DNA from 3 places in the Pseudomonas caspiana genome. Region 2 is predicted to be linked to each of the others. Evidence: predicted binding sites of a transcription regulator. Region 2 holds the regulator's gene; each other region holds the start of a gene.

Region 1 (6,287 bases), 1.4 Mb from region 2:
TGATCCCCTATCTTTGATCTTGTAACACTCCTAAACCCGCATGATTGTAAAAACTGTCAACATTTAAGGGCATCTTTGGCGATCATAGCGATGCCGCAGCCTGATGTAATCGACACGATCACATGCGTATCCGCGATTGCCCATCCTATTGACGTGGGAAATAGACGTTCTGCTACATGGGGGCCAGAGGCAGGGCAGTACGGATATCGCAGGCGGCTCATTGGCTAAGCCACTGCGTCATCAATGGAAAATCAAGGGCAGTCCATCAAAGCTTGAACTTGCCCACCAGCGTATTGAAAGAAATCGCCAGACGCGACAATTCCTGACTTGAAGCGTTGGTCTGGTTTGCACCGGCGGATGTCTGGGTCGACAGGTCTTGGATATTAACCAGGTTGCGATCGACTTCACGCGCTACTTGAGCCTGTTCTTCGGCTGCGCTGGCGATCACCAGGTTGCGCTCGTTGATTTCGCTAACCCCAGCGCTGATTCGCTCCAATGCTAGGCCCGCCTCGGCTGCCAGCGACTGTGTACTTTGAGCCATCGACTGGCTTTTGCCCATCGACTGTACGGCTTCGTCAGCGCCTGCGCGTACTATCTTGATCATCGCTTCGATTTCGCCCGTGGAGGCTTGAGTGCGATGGGCCAGCGCCCGGACTTCGTCGGCGACTACCGCGAAGCCCCGGCCCTGTTCGCCTGCCCGAGCGGCTTCGATGGCGGCATTGAGAGCTAACAGATTGGTTTGTTCAGCGATGCCGCGAATCACGTCCAGCACCTTGGTGATGTCACGAATCTGACCAGCCAGGGTTTCGACACGCTGCGTGGAATCATTGATGTCCCCGGCCATGGTGTTCATCGCCATTACCGTCTGCTGCACTTGATACTGGCCTTTGATCGCATCTTCTGCAGTCTGGCTCGACACTTGGGACGTACTGACCGCATTTCGGGCAACCTCTTCCACTGCGGCAGTCATCTCGTTTACCGCGGTCGCGGCTTGCTGGATCTCATCATTCTGACGAACCAGCCCACGTGTGCTGTCTTCGGTGACTGCGGTCAACTGTTCAGCAGCTGAGGCCAACTGATCAGATGCGTCCGCGATCTGCTGCACGGTGCCTTTGAGGTCTTTTTGCATGCTGGACAGCGCTTTGAGTAGTTGCCCGGTTTCATCCTCGCTGTTCGACGTGATCTCTTTGGTCAGGTCGCCCTGAGCGATGCGAGTGGCACTTTCCACTGATTGATAGAGCGGTCGGGTAATCATGCGCGTGACCACCAGTCCCAGAATGATGGCGGCAGCGGCTGCCACAAGTCCGCCGATAATCAGAGCCCAGGTGACTTGCTGGTTGGTATCGTTTCCTGCTTTGGCAACGTCAAGCGCTTGTCGGGCATTTGACTCGATCATGATATTCACTTCACCAATGGTCTTGCGATACGCGGGGTTCGCAGTTGAATCAGCAAACTTGGCGGCCTGATCGACGTCACCACTTTTCAGCAGCGAAAAGATGTTTTCTGCGGCTGCGACGTACGCAGGCCAGTCCCGCTCGAAGTCATTACCTGCCGCGCGCTCGTCAGCTTCCAGAGGAGTGGCGCGATAGATTTTGAATTGTTGCTCAGCTTCTGCCTGGTTATCCTTGAAAGACAAAACGACCGCGTTGATTTCTTCCGGCGCAGCTTTGCGTAACCCCAGGTTGATGGCTCTGAACATGTCCCGGTGGGTGGCAATCACGTTGGCTTTAACCGAATCGGTTTTCTGGATCGAGACCAGATTATTGCTGACCGTGCTCTGCAACAGACCGTATATGGTTGAGATCCCGCTGTACCCCAGCGCTGCAACACCGACAGTGATGACCGCACATAGGCCAAAAGCGAACAGCAGCTTGGATTTGAGCTTCAGATTGAGGAGCTGGGACATGGGGTTTACTCAGGGTGGTTGTTGTTAGAGTCGAGGGTTTCGAGCATTAGGAACCTCTCTAGCATTATTATCGACTGGACGGGGCCAAACTTTATTGATGTACCAATGCTTCTGGTGGGCTTGCGGTGAGAAAAAGTGAATACATACGTGCGGATGTAATGCACTGTTTTTTCTAAAATAAATTCAACTTTCGTTAAAACCTTTCTCTGAACAGATGCTTGGCGAGAATGGTGCAGTCCAATTGCCAGAAAAAGCCGCTCTTACATTTCATCTGAGCGCTGCGCAGTAATCGAAGCTATTTTTAACACTTCTCAGCAGAGGGAGCGGCCTAGGCGCGATGATCGTCAAATGCTCAATGGCATCTTCTGGATTTGTGCTCTGGCGAGTAAAAATTGACCGCGTATGCGCTGCCGCTATGTGCTTGCCAGCAAGGGATGTGACAGCCGGGTTTTGCGTCTAAAGGCAACCACCACGGTACACAGCGGTTAATTCCTATGCGCAAGCTGCATCGTCAGCCTTTACCCGGCCCGCCTCGGTTGCTTAACGGACCTCATGCAAACAACGCAGATTGAACGGCGGTTCACTTTGCTCAAGGAAAAACGTTGGAGCTTGACACGTTGTGACAACTCGCTAGCAGCATAAAAAGCCATGGCGACAGTGAGCTGCATCGAGAGATGCTTAGGGCTTGATGTCAGGCAACCCCTAGCACATTTGTACTATTGTTTAATTATCATGCAACAAATACCATTTTATGTGTTGCCGTCGTTATTGATTCAAATACTGTATTGAGTATGCAGCCCCATAAAGAATAGCTCCCGCTAAACTGCCTGCGGACTATCGAGGTTATTTATTATGTCGAAGACACATTTAAAAAATAATGATTTTATATTAAAGCGTGTATTGACGCCGCGCAACACAAGAAAGTTATCCTATATTTTTTTGGATAAAAAAGCTTTGCGCTTCTAACTACATAGAGGCTGCAACCTCTTAACTGGGCGAGCCGCAAAGGTCAATCGCACTCATTGCGATGAGTCAGGACAAGATATTTTAAATAGATTTTCTTGATGAATATTTAGCCAGCAGAGAAAAGTCTGAATGTCAAACAGTTATATGGAGCTGCTAAGCCTAGGTAATGAAGCTGAAAAATTGTCAGCTGAAATCTTCAAACTGTGCGCAGAAGTCAATAAGATTTACGACAGCGTTTTTACGGTCTATGAAGATCTTGGTGTTATTCAGAATCTAATCTTAGAGCAACCCGAGATGATATGCTCTAGCTATCAACTGCCGGATACGCTACGCGTCGATTTAGAAAAGATTATCGCCTCTATGCTCGTCCTTGAAAAAAGCATGAAGGCTCGTTTAGCCTGTTATGGTTTGCAGTTGGATCTTCTTCGCTCCAAAGTTGAAAACTTAAATCTAATTCAGCATGAATTTAGTACATTGGAATCCAGTACGGCCTTAAAGTCCAAGCTACTAAGCAGCTTGGATTTTGTCTGCGAAAGAGTTGCGTTGCTCTTACGTGCAGAACGATTTTAATGTCAGAGCGCTGAAGAACACCGCTGATGATATCGCTTCAACAGCGTTGAAGCCCCCAGTCCCTTACAGCGCGCTGGCGCGTGACCCGGCAGAGTCCAGAAGGCCTGATAATGGTTGCCGCAGGATCAGCGTTGGCTCACATGCCTGACGAGCATCTCAGAAATCCGCGATGTACCTGCGCTACTAACGAATTGCAACGTCGCGGCGGCTATCTGGGATTTTCTTCGAGAGTTCTTTCAGTGATCTCAGACGAGTGACCTGCCGCGGCTAGGGCAACCTCAATTGATCAACACAGTTAGTGCCTCACGATACCGCACGCGCTTAGGCCAAAGGGCCAGCGTCAGGACTCAAATGCCCACAATTACCGGATGATAATCAGCGCCAAGTATTTACAAGTGACTCATCAAATGTTCGCTCGAAATCTCCAGCAATTCAATAGTACACCTGTACTATCGAAAAGCATCACCTTCTGGATTACAGTTTTTCTGCCAGACCTGAGGTTTACATATCGCCAAGCAGGATCACCGTTATGTTCAGCCCTTTGTTTTCATCGTATTATTCACTGCATCATATGCTCACACCTGCCCAACCGGCATGACCAAGTGGGGGGAGTCGGAATCCCGCAGTTCGGTTCAGTGGTGTCTCCAGAATGGAACCTTCGCCTCATCAAATCGCAAATAGGAGGATTCTAAAAACTTCAAGATTGTCTTTATTTCAAATGACATCCAATTTCGATCGTGTCATTGAGAACCCTTTGGTGGAAAATTCGTATCAGTTATACATTCTAACTTCGTTATCAGGTAAGCAGTATTTATGAGGGCGATTACATGAAGCCTTGGCTCACAGCCTTCACTGTTATGGGTTTGCTTCTTTCATTAGGAGGATGCAACGTGTTCTTGATTACCGGAAATACCCCGACAGCTTCTGATCACCTGGCCGTTCCTTCCGATATGTCAAACCAGCGTTTTTTTGATTGTGCGGAGTCCAGCATCAGCAAACTATCGGAGACCAATAGTTCATGGCAGGAAGTCACGTTAAAGGACAGTGCGAACGGCGTGCTTGAATCCGGAAACTTTGATGAGAAGAATATCGCCGGCTTCCGCGCCCGCATTGAGCGTGCGCAAGGGACCAGTGAGGCGCAAATCGTGATCAAAGGCGGTGGCGCCTATTTTATCGACTTGGGCGTGGCGCAGGCGATAAAGGACTTCAGAACCACGCTGGCCTCGTGCGTTTCAAGCCCGCCGTAGCAACCTGAGCCCCCTCCCCTGAATTGAACGGCGCATGCCTGGTATGCGATGCAAGCAACCACTCAATTCGCCAGCCGTACCCGATTGACAAGCCCATCATCTCGCGCAGCCGGGCTGTATCGGAATGACAGGTATTTACTTACAAACACTAATAGTTATCATTCGCTCAAAAAACTAATACAAAAGGTATATACGGTGACTCGATCGCGCATTTATTCAGCGTCCCTGTCGTTGCTGGGCATTCTGGTTGTCCCTGATCTGCAGGCAGAGACGGCGTCCGCGCTAAACCTGCCCGCAACCGCTGTGAACAGTGAATACAGCGAGCAGAGCTACAGGCCAACCGAAACCAGGAGCGCACTGAAAATCGATGCTCCGCTGCGGGACATCCCGCAAACTGTCAACGTTATTCCCCAGAGCGTGATCAAGGATCAGGGGGCGCAGTCGATGGAAGACGTACTGAAAAATGTCCCCGGCATCGGCCTGTCCAGTGGCGACGGCCAGCGCGATCAGGTCACCATCAGGGGTTTCAGTGCCGTTGGTGACATGTACATCGATGGCATTCGTGACGATGCGCTGTACTTCCGGGACCTGTCCAACATCGAGCGGGTGGAAGTCATCAAGGGCCCGGCCGCAGTGCTTTATGGACGCGGCTCATCCGGTGGCCTGATCAATAGCATCAGTAAAAAACCTGATTTCGCCCCAAAGCAGGAAGTGGGTACCAGCTTCGACAGTGAGGGCAAAAAGCGCACTCAATTTGATGCTGGCTGGGCCGATCAGCAGCAAAACGACAAGGCATTCCGGGTGACCGGTGCACTGGAGAACAGCGACACCTTCCGGGATGATGGCTACATCGACCGCAAGGCCATCGCACCTTCGGCCTACTTCAAGCTCTCGGATGATCTGGAACTGGATCTGGGGGCCAGCTATTTGTATGACAAGCGCCTGATTGACTTCGGCATCCCCGCACGAGGCGACCGCCCGGTCAACGTGGACCGCGACAAGCGCTTCGGTGCCGCCGACCCGGATGATGACTACACCCGCAGCGAAGTGTTCTCGTTCACGGCGGGTATCAACTACCGGATCAACGACGATTTCAGCTTGAGCAATACCAGTCGTTACTACCACTACGACCTGGATCGCAACAACACACTTGCTGACTCCAGCCCCACCCGTTTTGTGACTGCTCCCAATGGTGAACTGCTGGTAAAACTCAATCGTGGCAACGTGCAGCGCAAGGAGGATGGGTGGTTTAACCAGACCGAACTCAAGCAGCGCGCCGTGCTTGCCGGGATGAACCACAATCTGCTCTACGGTGTGGAGTTGGGCCGTCAGGTGAAAGACCAGTCAGTATTCAACCGATCTGATGTGGCAAGAGTGCCGGTGTACCGCGATGCGTTGGTCGACGTGCCGTTCCAGGCCAGCACGCAAACCGCCAAGGGGGCCAATACTCAGGATACCGCTGGCTTCTACATACAAGACCTGATCGAACTGACACCACAGTGGAAGGCTCTGCTGGGTGTGCGCTACGACGTATTCGATCAGGAATACTCCGATGACCTGACGCGCAACACTATGTCCCGAACCGATACGACGTGGAG
Region 2 (6,287 bases):
AACTGGCGGCTACTTCAGGCTCAAACTTGCCTTTGCCGTGCAGCTCATCAAGCAGCGCTTCAAATTCGTTGTCGGTGATTTCATCGCCCTTGCCTGCCGATGCAGCAGAGGCAGTGGCAGCAGGAGCCGGAGCCGGAGCTGGAGCGGCTGCGGCAGCAACGCCGTTAGCATCGAATGAACCTTTGCCGTGCAGCTGATCAAGCAACGCTTCGAATTCATCGTCGGTGATGTCACCGCTTTCAGCCTTGCCAGCGGGCGCGGCAGCCACCGGAGCGGCAGCAGGTGCTACGTCAGGAGCAAACTGACCTTTGCCATGCAACTGGTCAAGCAGCGATTCGAATTCCGAGTCGGTGATTTCGTCACTTGCGGCTTCGCCTGTCGCTGCCGGCGCTGCAGCAACTGCTGCTGGCTCCTTGGCTGCATTGAGCGAATCAAGCAGGTTTTCGAATTCGGTATCGGTGATCTCGTCCGAAGGCGCTTCAGCGACGACTTCAACCGGCGCCTCCTCCACGACTTCAGCAGGCGCTTCGTCAGCCGATGCTGGCTCTGCCAGACGCGCCAGTGCAGCCAGCAATTCCGGTGTAGCCGGAGTTACTTCACTGCGCTCACGCACTTGGCTGAACATCGCATTGACCGCATCCAGCGCTTCAAGGACCACGTCCATCAATTCCGAGTCTACGCGACGCTCACCCTTGCGCAGGATGTCGAAGACGTTCTCGGCGATGTGGCAGCACTCCACCAGCTCATGGAGCTGGAGGAAGCCGGCGCCCCCTTTTACAGTGTGAAAACCGCGAAAAATTGCATTGAGCAGATCTGCGTCATCCGGTCGGCTTTCCAGCTCGACCAACTGTTCAGACAACTGCTCCAGAATTTCGCCGGCCTCTACCAGAAAATCCTGAAGGATCTCTTCATCGGCGCCGAAGCTCATTGGGGTGCTCCCTAAAATTAACCGTCAACAGACCAGACTTAGAAGCCCAGGCTCGATAGCAGATCGTCTACATCGTCCTGTCCGGACACAACGTCTTCCCGTTTATCGGCATGAATCTGCGGACCTTCACCCTGTTTGATATGTTTTTGTGGATCTTTTTCTGCGCGGATGGATTCGTCGTCGTGTTCGATGCCCGCAAAGCGGTCTACATGACTGGCCATGAGCACCAGTTTGAGCAGATTGCTCTCGACTTCAGTGACCAATTGCGTCACGCGTTTGATCACCTGGCCGGTCAGGTCCTGGAAGTCCTGAGCCAGCAGAATGTCGTTGAGGTTGGAGGAAACCTGGTGGGTATCCTTTTCGCTGCGCGTCAAGAAACCATCAACACGGCGCGCCAGTTCACGAAACTCTTCAGCGCTGACTTCACGCCGCATGAAACGCCCCCAGTCCGCACTCAAGGCCTTGGCCTCGTCGTTCAGACTGTGCATCAGCGGAGTACTTTCCTCGACCAGGTCCATGGTGCGGTTAGCCGCACCTTCCGTGAGCCTGACAACATACGACAGGCGTTCGGTGGCGTCCGTGATCTGGGACACTTCTTCAGCTTGCGGCATGTTCGGGTCAATCTGGAAATTGACGATCGCACTGTGCAGCTCGCGCGTCAGCTTGCCGATTTCTTGATACAGGCCACGATCTCGAGCCTGGTTAAGCTCATGGATCAGTTGCACAGCGTCGCCGAAACGGCCTTTTTCAAGGCTCGTCACGAGCTCGCTTGCGTGTTTTTTCAGGGTCGCTTCAAACTCGCCCATTGACGTTTCGTTGTTCTCCATAGAGCCCTCGCGGCATACATCAGCTATTGACGCGCTCAAAGATCTTGTCGATCTTTTCTTTCAGCGCCTGAGCCGTGAATGGCTTGACGACATAACCATTGACGCCGGCCTGAGCCGCTTCAATGATCTGGTCGCGCTTGGCTTCTGCGGTCACCATCAACACCGGCAGGTGTTTGAGGCGCTCATCGGCACGCACTTTACGCAGCAGGTCGATACCGGTCATCCCAGGCATGTTCCAGTCCGTTACCAGAAAGTCAAAGGAACCGCTTTCCAGCATCGGCAACGCGGTAAGCCCGTCATCGGCTTCGGACGTGTTGGTGAAGCCCAGATCACGCAGCAGGTTTTTAATGATCCGCCGCATCGTTGAGAAGTCATCAACGATGAGGATTTTCATGTTCTTGTCCAATTCGACCTCCAAGCAGTCTTTGACGCGTTCAGCACCTGAACGCGCTGTTCAATCAATACTGGCACAGCTCACATTGGCTGCACGAAAACGACGACGGGCTTGGTAAATCAACAACTATGGAAACCGCACAGCAAATCCACGGGCTGCATGAAAGCTATTGCTTTTAACAGTCCGTGGAGCGAATGCCTGTATGGCTCCAGCCTTGTCCACTGTCCCACGTAACGCTTTGCACAGCCTGCTCACACGCGACACGCAATCACCAAGGATTACGTACCACCTGTCAACGCGCTCGCCACTCTCCCAAACGCCCTCGTAAACGAGCTGCGCACTGGCTGTGTAACTGGCTGACTCGAGATTCACTGACCCCCAGGACCTCACCGATTTCCTTGAGGTTCAGCTCCTCGTCATAGTACAGCGCCAAAACCAGACGTTCACGTTCCGGCAAGTTGGCGATTGCATCTGCCAACGCAGCCTGGAAGCGTTCATCTTCCAGGTCACGCGACGGCTCAAGCGAACCGCTTGCGCCATCCTCATGCAGTCCTTCATGTTCGCCGTCCTGCAAAAGGTCGTCGAAACTGAAGAGGCGACTGCCCAAGGTATCGTTCAAAATCCCGTAATAATCATCGAGACTCAATTGGAGTTCGGCCGCAACCTCATGATCTTTAGCGTCGCGACCTGTTTTTGCTTCAATTGAGCGAATTGCGTCACTGACCATGCGCGTATTGCGGTGGACCGAGCGAGGCGCCCAGTCTCCCTTACGCACTTCATCGAGCATCGCACCGCGAATACGAATCCCGGCATAGGTCTCGAAACTGGCACCCTTGGTGCAATCGTACTTGGTGGACACTTCCAACAAGCCGATCATGCCTGCCTGAATCAAGTCTTCAACCTGAACACTGGCTGGCAAACGAGCCAGCAAGTGGTACGCAATGCGCTTGACGAGCGGAGCATACCGCTCGATCAGCTCATATTGCGAGTTCCGGGACGCTTTGCTGTACATCTGATAGCCGCTCGCGGTCATTGAACAGGCCCTGCGCTTGTCTGGTAAACCAGTCGCTCAACGAAGAACTCGAGATGCCCACGCGGGTTGGCAGGCAGTGGCCAGGTATCGACCTTCTGCGCAATAGCCTTGAACGCCAGGGAGCATTTGGAGCGTGGAAAAGCTTCGTATACCGCACGTTGCTTCTGGACAGCCTTACGCACGCACTCGTCGTAAGGTACGGCGCCTACATATTGCAAGGCCACGTCCAGAAAACGATCAGTCACTTTGGTCAGCTTGGCGAACAGGTTGCGCCCTTCCTGCGGGCTCTGGGCCATGTTGGCCAGAACGCGGAAGCGGTTCATCCCGTAGTCGCGGTTGAGCAGCTTGATCAAGGCATAGGCGTCGGTGATGGAAGTAGGCTCATCACACACCACCAGCAACACTTCCTGAGCCGCCCGGACAAAGCTGACCACTGACTCACCGATACCGGCGGCCGTGTCGATCACCAATACGTCAAGATTATCGCCAATGTCGCTGAAAGCCTGGATCAGGCCAGCGTGCTGCGCCGGACTCAGATGAACCATGCTCTGCGTGCCGGAAGCAGCAGGCACGATGCGAATCCCGCCCGGGCCTTGCAACAAGACGTCGCGAAGCTCACAGCGCCCTTCGATCACATCAGCAAGGGTGCGCTTGGGCGTAAGCCCCAGAAGGACATCGACATTGGCCAGGCCAAGGTCGGCGTCCAGCAGCATGACGCGCCGGCCAAGCTCGGCCAAGGCCAGCGAAAGGTTCACTGACACGTTAGTCTTACCGACGCCACCCTTGCCGCCGGTCACCGCGATCACCTGTACGGGATGCATGCTGCCCATGTTAGTTTTTTACCTTGTGTTGCGTAGACCGAAGCCAGATTGCGGGCGACACGCTCAATGAAGAGCCGTGCCAGGCAGACCATCGATGCAGGTAAGTTTCAATTGTTCGCATCACTTAACCGACCCGTTTGTTGGGGTTGTGGTAAAGGTCGGCGAACATATCCGCCATGGCCTCTTCGCTTGGCTCTTCTTGCATCTGCACATTGACCGCGCGCGTCACCAATTGGTGCCGACGTGGCAGGTGAAGATCATCAGGAATTCGTGGTCCATCGGTCAGATAGGCCACAGGCAACTCATGACTGATGGCAAGACTGAGTACTTCGCCCAGGCTGGCGGTTTCGTCCAGCTTGGTCAGGATGCAACCGGCCAGACCACAGCGTTTGTAGCTGTGATACGCGGCAGTGAGCACCTGTTTCTGGCTGGTGGTTGCCAGCACCAGATAATTACGCGACTTGATACCGCGCCCGGCCAGGCTTTCCAGCTGCATGCGCAAGGCCGGGTCGCTGGCTTGCAGGCCCGCAGTGTCGATCAACACAACACGCTTGCGCAACAGAGGGTCCAGCGCCTGCGCCAGTGATTGACCAGGATCAACGTGAGTCACCGGCACATTGAGAATACGACCCAATGTCTTGAGCTGCTCCTGAGCACCGATACGGAAGCTGTCCATGCTCACCAGAGCAATGTTCTGCGCGCCATACTTGAGTACGTAACGCGCCGCCAATTTGGCGAGTGTGGTGGTCTTGCCCATGCCGGCAGGGCCGACCATTGCAATGACACCACCCTCTTCAAGCGGCTCGACATCAGGCACTTCGATCATGCGGGCCAAATGAGCCAGCAACATGCGCCAGGCCTGACGTGGCTCGTCGATATCAGGGATCATTTCCAGCAGGTCGCGGGACAGAGGGCCAGACAACCCTACACGCTGCAGACGACGCCACAGGTTGGCCTGTGCCGGACGGCTGCCCTGCAACTGATTCCACGCCAGGGAGCCGAGTTGGACTTCCAGCAGCTCACGCAGGCCGTTCAATTCAAAACGCATCGAGTCGTAACCGCGCTGGCTGGCAGCCGGAGCAGCCGGAGCAACCTGCGGCTGTGCGAACGGACGCGGCGGCTCTTCAAGCGTCGGCTCGATGTGGGTGTCAGCAGCACTCAGCGGCAAACCGGCGAACAACTGCCGATTGACTGCCCCGTCGCTATCACCACGATTATTCAGTTCAGCCTGGGCCGAGACGATGCGCGACTGGGTTTTGCGCAACTCGTCCTCAAGCTCGATGTTCGGTACACGGGGTGCGAGCGCAGAAAGCTTATAATCTAGGGCAGCAGTCAGCTCGACGCCACCGGCGATTCGCCGGTTGCCGATGATGGCCGCTTCTGCGCCCAGCTCATCACGAACCAGTTTCATGGCTTGACGCATATCGGCGGCGAAAAATCGCTTAACTTGCATGACTCACTACCTCAGCCGTTAGGCCCGACAGTCGCTACGATGGTTACTTGCTTGTTGTCAGGAATTTCCTGATACGCCAACACATGCATATTCGGTACAGCCAACCGCCCAAACCGCGACAGCATGGCCCGAACCGGGCCGGCTACCAGCAGAATCACTGGCAAGCCTTGCATCTCCTGACGCTGGGCGGCGTCGATCAGCGAACGCTGAAGTTTTTCCGCCATGCTTGGCTCTAGAAGAACGCCTTCTTCCTGACCCTGACCAGCCTTCTGCAAACTATTGAGCAATATCTGTTCCAACCTTGGCTCCAGCGTGATAACTGGTAGCTCCGGCTCAATGCCTACAATGCTTTGCACGATTGCACGGCTCAATCCGACCCGAACCGCAGCAACCAATGCGGCGGTATCTTGACTCCGCTGAGCATTATTGGCGATAGCTTCGGCGATGGTCCGGATATCCCGTACAGGGACCTGCTCGGACAGCAGCGCCTGCAATACCTTGAGCAGAGCCGACAACGAAAGGATGCCAGGCACGAGCTCTTCAGCCAGTTTAGGTGAGCCTTTAGCCAGCAATTGCATCAATTGCTGCACTTCCTCATGACCAATCAGCTCGTGCGAATGCTTGTAGAGAATCTGGTTCAGGTGAGTGGCGACCACAGTACTGGCATCCACTACGGTGTAACCCAGCGATTGAGCCTGACTACGCTGGCTGATTTCAATCCAGACCGCTTCCAGACCAAACGCCGGGTCCTTGGCGGTAATACCGTTCAACGATCCGAAGACCTGACCAGGGTTGATCGCCAGTTCCCGGTCGGGATAGATCTCTGCCTCT
Region 3 (6,287 bases), 910 kb from region 2:
AATGCGCAACCCGGCCTGACTGTCAGCGGCTTCGATGGCCACATAGCCAAGACTGCTCAGCACCTCAGTCACCAGCATGCGGACCGATGACTCGTCATCGACCACCAGAACAGTCTCACCCTGCCCCGTCAAAACTGCACTGCTGACCGGCAGTGGAAACTCTGGAGGATCTATTTCCCGCGCATGACGTGGCAATTGCAGGCAAACCGTCGTGCCCTGATCAACCTCTGAACGAATCCTTATCTGGCCGCCAGACTGCCGGGCGAAGCCATAGATCATCGACAGCCCAAGCCCGGTACCCTCGCCCACCGGCTTGGTCGTGAAAAATGGTTCGAAGGCTTTGGCCGCCACTTCGGCGGTCATGCCACAGCCGCTATCAGTGACACGAATGCTCAGGTACTCGCCCGCCTGCACTTCGGGATCAAGGTCATGGCTTTCATCCAGGCATTCATTACGTGTCTCAATCAAAATCCGACCGCCATGAGGCATGGCATCCCGAGCATTGATACAGAGGTTGAGCAGCGAATTTTCCAGCTGGGCCGGGTCAATCAACGCAGTCCAGAGATCTGCGTCAGCACGCACCTGTATGTCGACGGAAGGCCCGACAGTACGACGGATCAGCTCTTCCATGCCCATGATCAACGTATTGACGTTGGTTGGGATGGGCGCGAGGGTCTGACGGCGCGAGAACGCCAGCAGCCGGTGAGTCAGCGCCGCCGCCCGCTGTACCGCCCCCTGAGCCACAACCAGATAGCGATCCACATCGGCAACGCGCCCTTGACCCAGGCGCATCTGCATCAACTCCAGGCTGCCGGAAATACCCGCCAACAGGTTGTTGAAGTCGTGGGCGATCCCCCCCGTGAGCTGCCCGACCGCTTCCATCTTCTGCGACTGACGTAGCGCTTCTTCAGCCACCTCGCGCTCGATGATCGCTTCGCGGATACGTTGCTCCAGGGTCAGGTTAAGGTCCTGTACCGCTGCTTCGGCCTTTTTCCTGGCCGTTACATCAATGGACGAGCCGATCAGCCCGATGACCTCACCCGTGTCACTAAACAGTGGCGCCTTGACTGACAACCAGGTCGCTGCTGAGCCGTCAGCGAGTCTGACCTGTTCTTCGACTTGCTCAGACACGCCACCATTCATGATCCGCTGATCGGTGGCCATGATGACCCGAGCCTGATCCTTGTCCTCAAGATACTCGAGGTCGGTTTTACCGATATAAAACTCGGGAGGTTTGCCGATCAGCTCTGTGGTGCCACGGTTTGCAACCAGCATCCGTCCCTGGCGGTCCTTGGCATACACAACGCCAGGAACCGCGGCCGTAAACGTGCGTAACAGCGCGGTAATCCGGTCGCGCTCAGCCTCAGCTTCGCGACGCAGTTCGATATCCAGAAGCACGCCGAGAAAGCGCGTCGGCTTGCCCTCTGGACCTAACTCGACCCGGCCCTTGGCCTCCAGCCAGCGATAAGTGCCGTCGCGATGCAGCACACGGTATTCGCATTTGAAAACGCCGCCACGCAGCAAGGTCAGACCGATTTCGCTTTCCACGCGAGCCCTGTCGTCAGGGTGGATGGAGGCCGTGACCTTCTCCAGCGGCAAGCCTTCAACGGCCTCCCGTGGAGTCAAACCAAACGTAGCGGCATATCGATCATCGCCAATGACATGGTTGTCCTGCACATGCCACACCCAAGTGCCGATGATCGCATCGGCATCCAGTGCAAGCTGCAACCGCTCGGCTGCATCTTTTGCCGGAAACTCAAGCGGTCCGCTGTTATCCGGTCCTTCATCCTTAAAATCGCTGCTCATGCCCAACCATGCTTATCGTGATACCGAGGCCCTGGTGGCCGATTGCGCTGAATGGTGCCGATGCGGGCGAGCTATTACAAGCCGTTGCAATGACTAGGCGCTCAATCGGGAAATAACATCGTTCAATCCGACAGACAAACCGTGCAGATCATGGCTGGCCGCCTGGGTGCGTTTGACGTTGTCCTGATTGGTGCTGGCGATCGCTGTGATTTCGGTGAGATTGCGCGATATATCCTCAGCCACTGAAGTCTGTTCTTCAGCCGCCGTAGCGATTTGCCGGTTCATGTCGCGAATGGCCTCCACGGCAGTGGTGATACGGTTGAGCGTGGCGCTGGCATTACTGACCTGCTCGACACTCTCTTCGCTACGACTCTGACCGCCTTGAATAGCGATTACCGCATCGCTGGCACCGGTCTGCACCGAGTTGATGATCTGGTTGATCTCGGCAGTCGACACCGCCGTGCGTTGCGCCAATGTGCGCACTTCGTCAGCCACCACTGCAAAGCCGCGTCCGGCTTCACCGGCTCGCGCAGCCTCGATAGCCGCGTTCAACGCCAGCAGATTGGTCTGATCCGCGATACCGCGAATCACTTCGAGCACCTTGCCGATACGCACGCTGTCGGTTTCCAGCCGCTGAATCACATTGGCGGTATTGCCGATTTCACTGCACATCAGATTGATCGTGCTCATGGTCGATTGCATGACCTTGTCGCCTTCCCGCGCATGGTGATCCGCATCATCAGCAGCTTTGGCTGCCTGAGCCGCATGCCGGGCGACTTCCTGTGCCGTTGCCGACATTTCGGTCATGGCCGTCGCGACCTGGTCGGTGCGCTCGAACTGCTCGTGGGTGCCTTGGGCCATCAGCGTCGCAATGGACTTCAACTCGTTGCCCGCAGTGTCCAGATCCGACGTGCTGCGTTTAAGCCGGTTAAAAGTATCCGCCAGAAAATCCCGCAGGATATTGGCCGCGACCGCCAGATGACCAAGTTCATCCTGACGCTTGATATTGACACGCTCGCCGAACTTGCCTTGACTCAACTGCGCAACGTAGTCGATCAACATGCGGATTGGCGCGATCAGGTTGCGGTTGACCACCCACCATGTCAGCACACCGACCAATAGCGCGGAAGCCAACATGATCAGCGCCCCCAACAGAATCGTCCGGTCGGCTGCGTTGCTGATCAGCACTGACTGCTCGCCGCTGTTCTTGCGCAGGCTGTCTACCAACTGACTCATCTGCTCGCTGGCCGCACGGTCGACGCCCTTCACCGCGACATCACCGGCTACCGGATCGCCACCCGCCGCAACAAATGCATCACGCCCTTTGCGATAAGCCACACCCAGAGTTTTGTGTTCATCCCTTAGCTTCTGCACCTGGGTCAGCGTCGAAGCCGGAACACCCTCTACCAGTGCGAGCTTCCCGAGGGATTCCTGAACCTGACGTTCCTGCTCCTCGAACTGCGCCCAGAACTTGTCACGATCGGCTGGCAACTTGCCGCGCAGCAAAACGTTCTTCCACTCCTGCACCTGAATCTTGAACTCAAGGTTGGCCTCGTCGACCAATTGCGACGCATGCACCGGACCTTCGAGCAAGCCGCGGTAAGACTGGACGTTATTGGAAAGGAACTGGAAACAAGCCAGCGCAATCAGCAGCACCAACACCAGACTGCCACCCAGCATGCCCAGAATCTGGAGTCGAAGGGATTTAGCCATTGAACGAACACCTCGGGGGGGGATCTGCGGCGGCGCGCAGACCAGAAAATTTCGACTTCCTTGTGCAAGCGTTACGGACGAGAGACTCGTAACGTGCCTGTTTGCGCATCGGCTTAAGGGGCGGGTTCTTGAGGGCCGCTGATCGTGTTGAGTGGTATCAAGAGGATTAGGTAAACGAGCGTCGAAGCTTTTTTGGAGACCCGCAACTGAGAGTTCTTCTCAACCAAACACAAACCGTTGAATTGGAAGACCCAGCTGTAGGAACTGCCGAAGGCTGCAATGGCGGTGCGTCAGGTTTAACGCAATTGCAGCCTTCGGCAGCGCCTACAGAAAATGAATTTCGATCAGTCCACCTGCCCAAACACCTGACTCGGCCGTCGCAGCGTCGGGTCGAACGGGTTGATCCTTGCGCTGATGACTGCGGCCTCTCTCTTGAGCAGTTCCACCACGGTCAATAACCGGTCCGGTCCGAGGCGATCGCTGATGGTGGCGACGCTGAGGGCGGCAACCGAGCGGCCTTCGCGGTCGAATATCGGGACTGCGAGACCGGCCATGCCCGGCAGCGCGCCGGTGTTGCGTGCGGCGTAGCCGAGGCGGCGGACGTTTTCCACTTCTGAGCGCAGGAACACTTCGTCATAGAGATGGAAGTCTTTGAGGCGTGGCAGGTTGTAGCGGATGACCGTGTCGCGCTCTTCTTCGGGCAGGTAAGCGAGAATGGCCAGGCTGCCCTGCCCCACGCCCAACGCAACACGCCCGCCGATGTCACCGGTGAAGGTGCGGATCGGGTAAGGGCCTTCGCTGCGATCCAGGCAAACAGCATCGAAGCCGCTGCGCGCCAGCAGGAACAGTGAGTCGCCCAGAGATGCCGAGAGACGCAGCATGCTCGGGCGGACTACGTCCCGCAGGTTGCTGGTCTTGCCCGCTTTGGCCGCGAGCGCGAAGAACTCGATGCTCAGCCGATAACGTTTACTGCGCTGGTCCTGTTCGACCATGCCTTCATCCATCAGGCTGCGCAGCAGGCGGTGCGTGGTGGGCTGCGAGAGGCCGACTTGCTGGGCGAGTTGGGTGACGCGTTCGCCCTCTTCGGAGCAATCCCCTAGGCAGCGGAGCACCGCGAACAGCCGCGAGACCGCGCCAACACCGGTATCCTTTGAATTTTCATTCCGCTCAGTGGAATTCATATGATCACTTTTCGATAACTAATTCATTGAACGAAAGAACTGAAAGAAATATATCGTCCAGTGAAATTCACCCTTTCGCCCATCCTAGTCTTCGTCTTAATCTCAGTCCACAGGGCGATTTGAACAAAACCTGGTAGCCGACTCAGAGCGAGCACCAACGTCCACAGCAACTGCAAAGCTTTCATTTCGCATCTGCCCATAACAAAAACGCACTGCAACGCTGTGCGTGATGAAAAGGTGGAACGCAGCTATGGCTTTTTTGCAGCTTGAAGGTCTCTCCAAACGCTACGGCAGCATCGACGCCGTGGTCGCCACGAATCTGGCAGTGGAGAAAGGCGAATTCGTTTCTCTGCTCGGCCCGTCGGGCTGCGGCAAGACCACTACCCTGCAAATGATCGCCGGCTTCGTTGATGTCAGCGACGGTCGTATCGTCCTTGATGGCCGTGACATCACTCACGCCAAACCCAGCAGTCGCGGTCTGGGGGTGGTGTTTCAGAGTTACGCCCTCTTCCCCCACATGAGCGTTGCCGACAACGTCGCCTTTGGTCTGCGCATGCGTAAAGTACCAGCGGCGGATATTCAGCGCCGGGTGGCTACGGTGCTGGAACTGGTACGCCTGAGCCAGCACGCCCAGCGTTATCCGCGTGAACTGTCAGGCGGTCAACGGCAACGGGTTGCACTGGCACGAGCGCTGGTGATTGAGCCGCCGGTGTTACTGCTCGATGAGCCACTGTCCAACCTCGACGCCAACCTGCGCGAAGAGATGCAGTTCGAGATTCGCCGCATTCAGCGCGAAGTCGGCATCACCACGTTGATGGTGACTCACGACCAGGCAGAAGCACTGTCCATCAGTGACCGCGTGGTGGTCATGCAGGCCGGGCGTATCACCCAGATTGACGAGCCATACAAACTTTATGAACACCCCCGTACGCGGTTCATTTCGGGCTTCGTCGGCAAGGCCAACATGCTGCCCGGTGATCTGGACAGCGAGGGCTGCGCTCAAGTGCGGCAGACACCGGGCGACGGTGCGCTGACCCTCAGCCTTCGTCCGGAAAAGATCGATCTGGTGGCCGCTGGCACCGGGCGTTTGCAGGGCAAGGTCATCACCCGTTATTTCCTTGGCAGCCAATGGCTGTACCGCATCGAAACCGCGATCGGCGAGTTGACCGTGGTACGCCGCAACGACGGCGACGCGCCCATGGAAGAAGGCACGGCGGTGGGCATGGACTGGCCCGCCGGTTTGCTGCGCGTACTGGATGCCGACGAGGTGCACCCATGAGCCTGCTGGCCGATATGCGCCGCGGCGGGCGCGGCTATTTACTGTCGGCACCGGCACTGGTGATGTTCACTTGCCTGCTGCTGGTCCCGCTGGCACTCACGCTGATCCTGTCTTTCAACGTCTTTGACTATGAAGTCGGGGTTAAAAGCGACTCCTATACCCTGGCCAACTATGGCGAGGTGCTGACCGATTCGTACTTCTACGAAATCTTCCTGCGCACCTTCTGGATCAGTGCGCTGGTGACCTTGCTTTGCGTGGTTATCGGGGTGCCTGAGGCCTACATTCTGAGCCGCATGGGCACGCCCTGG

What was found. Region 2 encodes FliA, which starts transcription of late flagellar genes. Its sites were predicted from a motif close to CTAAAGTTTNNNNNNNNNNNGCCGNTAA; they were not measured.
Region 1: the regulator FliA is predicted to act here: its motif matches at 1,974-2,001, upstream of ABRP31_RS14470 (methyl-accepting chemotaxis protein).
Region 3: the regulator FliA is predicted to act here: its motif matches at 3,625-3,652, upstream of ABRP31_RS12355 (methyl-accepting chemotaxis protein).

The regions. Positions count from the first base shown of each region.
Region 1 is NZ_CP167995.1:3,150,650-3,156,936, reverse strand. It holds gene ABRP31_RS14470 (methyl-accepting chemotaxis protein) at 266-1,906, opposite strand; gene ABRP31_RS14465 (hypothetical protein) at 3,002-3,442, shown strand; gene ABRP31_RS14460 (hypothetical protein) at 4,270-4,689, shown strand; gene ABRP31_RS14455 (TonB-dependent siderophore receptor) at 4,885-6,287, shown strand, end outside.
Region 2 is NZ_CP167995.1:1,764,635-1,770,921, reverse strand. It holds gene ABRP31_RS08000 (chemotaxis protein CheA) at 1-928, opposite strand, end outside; gene ABRP31_RS07995 (protein phosphatase CheZ) at 967-1,755, opposite strand; gene ABRP31_RS07990 (chemotaxis response regulator CheY) at 1,775-2,149, opposite strand; gene fliA (RNA polymerase sigma factor FliA) at 2,442-3,182, opposite strand; gene fleN (flagellar synthesis regulator FleN) at 3,179-4,012, opposite strand; gene flhF (flagellar biosynthesis protein FlhF) at 4,128-5,456, opposite strand; gene flhA (flagellar biosynthesis protein FlhA) at 5,468-6,287, opposite strand, start outside.
Region 3 is NZ_CP167995.1:2,678,265-2,684,551, reverse strand. It holds gene ABRP31_RS12360 (PAS domain-containing protein) at 1-1,806, opposite strand, end outside; gene ABRP31_RS12355 (methyl-accepting chemotaxis protein) at 1,900-3,519, opposite strand; gene ABRP31_RS12350 (IclR family transcriptional regulator) at 3,864-4,700, opposite strand; gene ABRP31_RS12345 (ABC transporter ATP-binding protein) at 4,951-5,979, shown strand; gene ABRP31_RS12340 (ABC transporter permease) at 5,976-6,287, shown strand, end outside.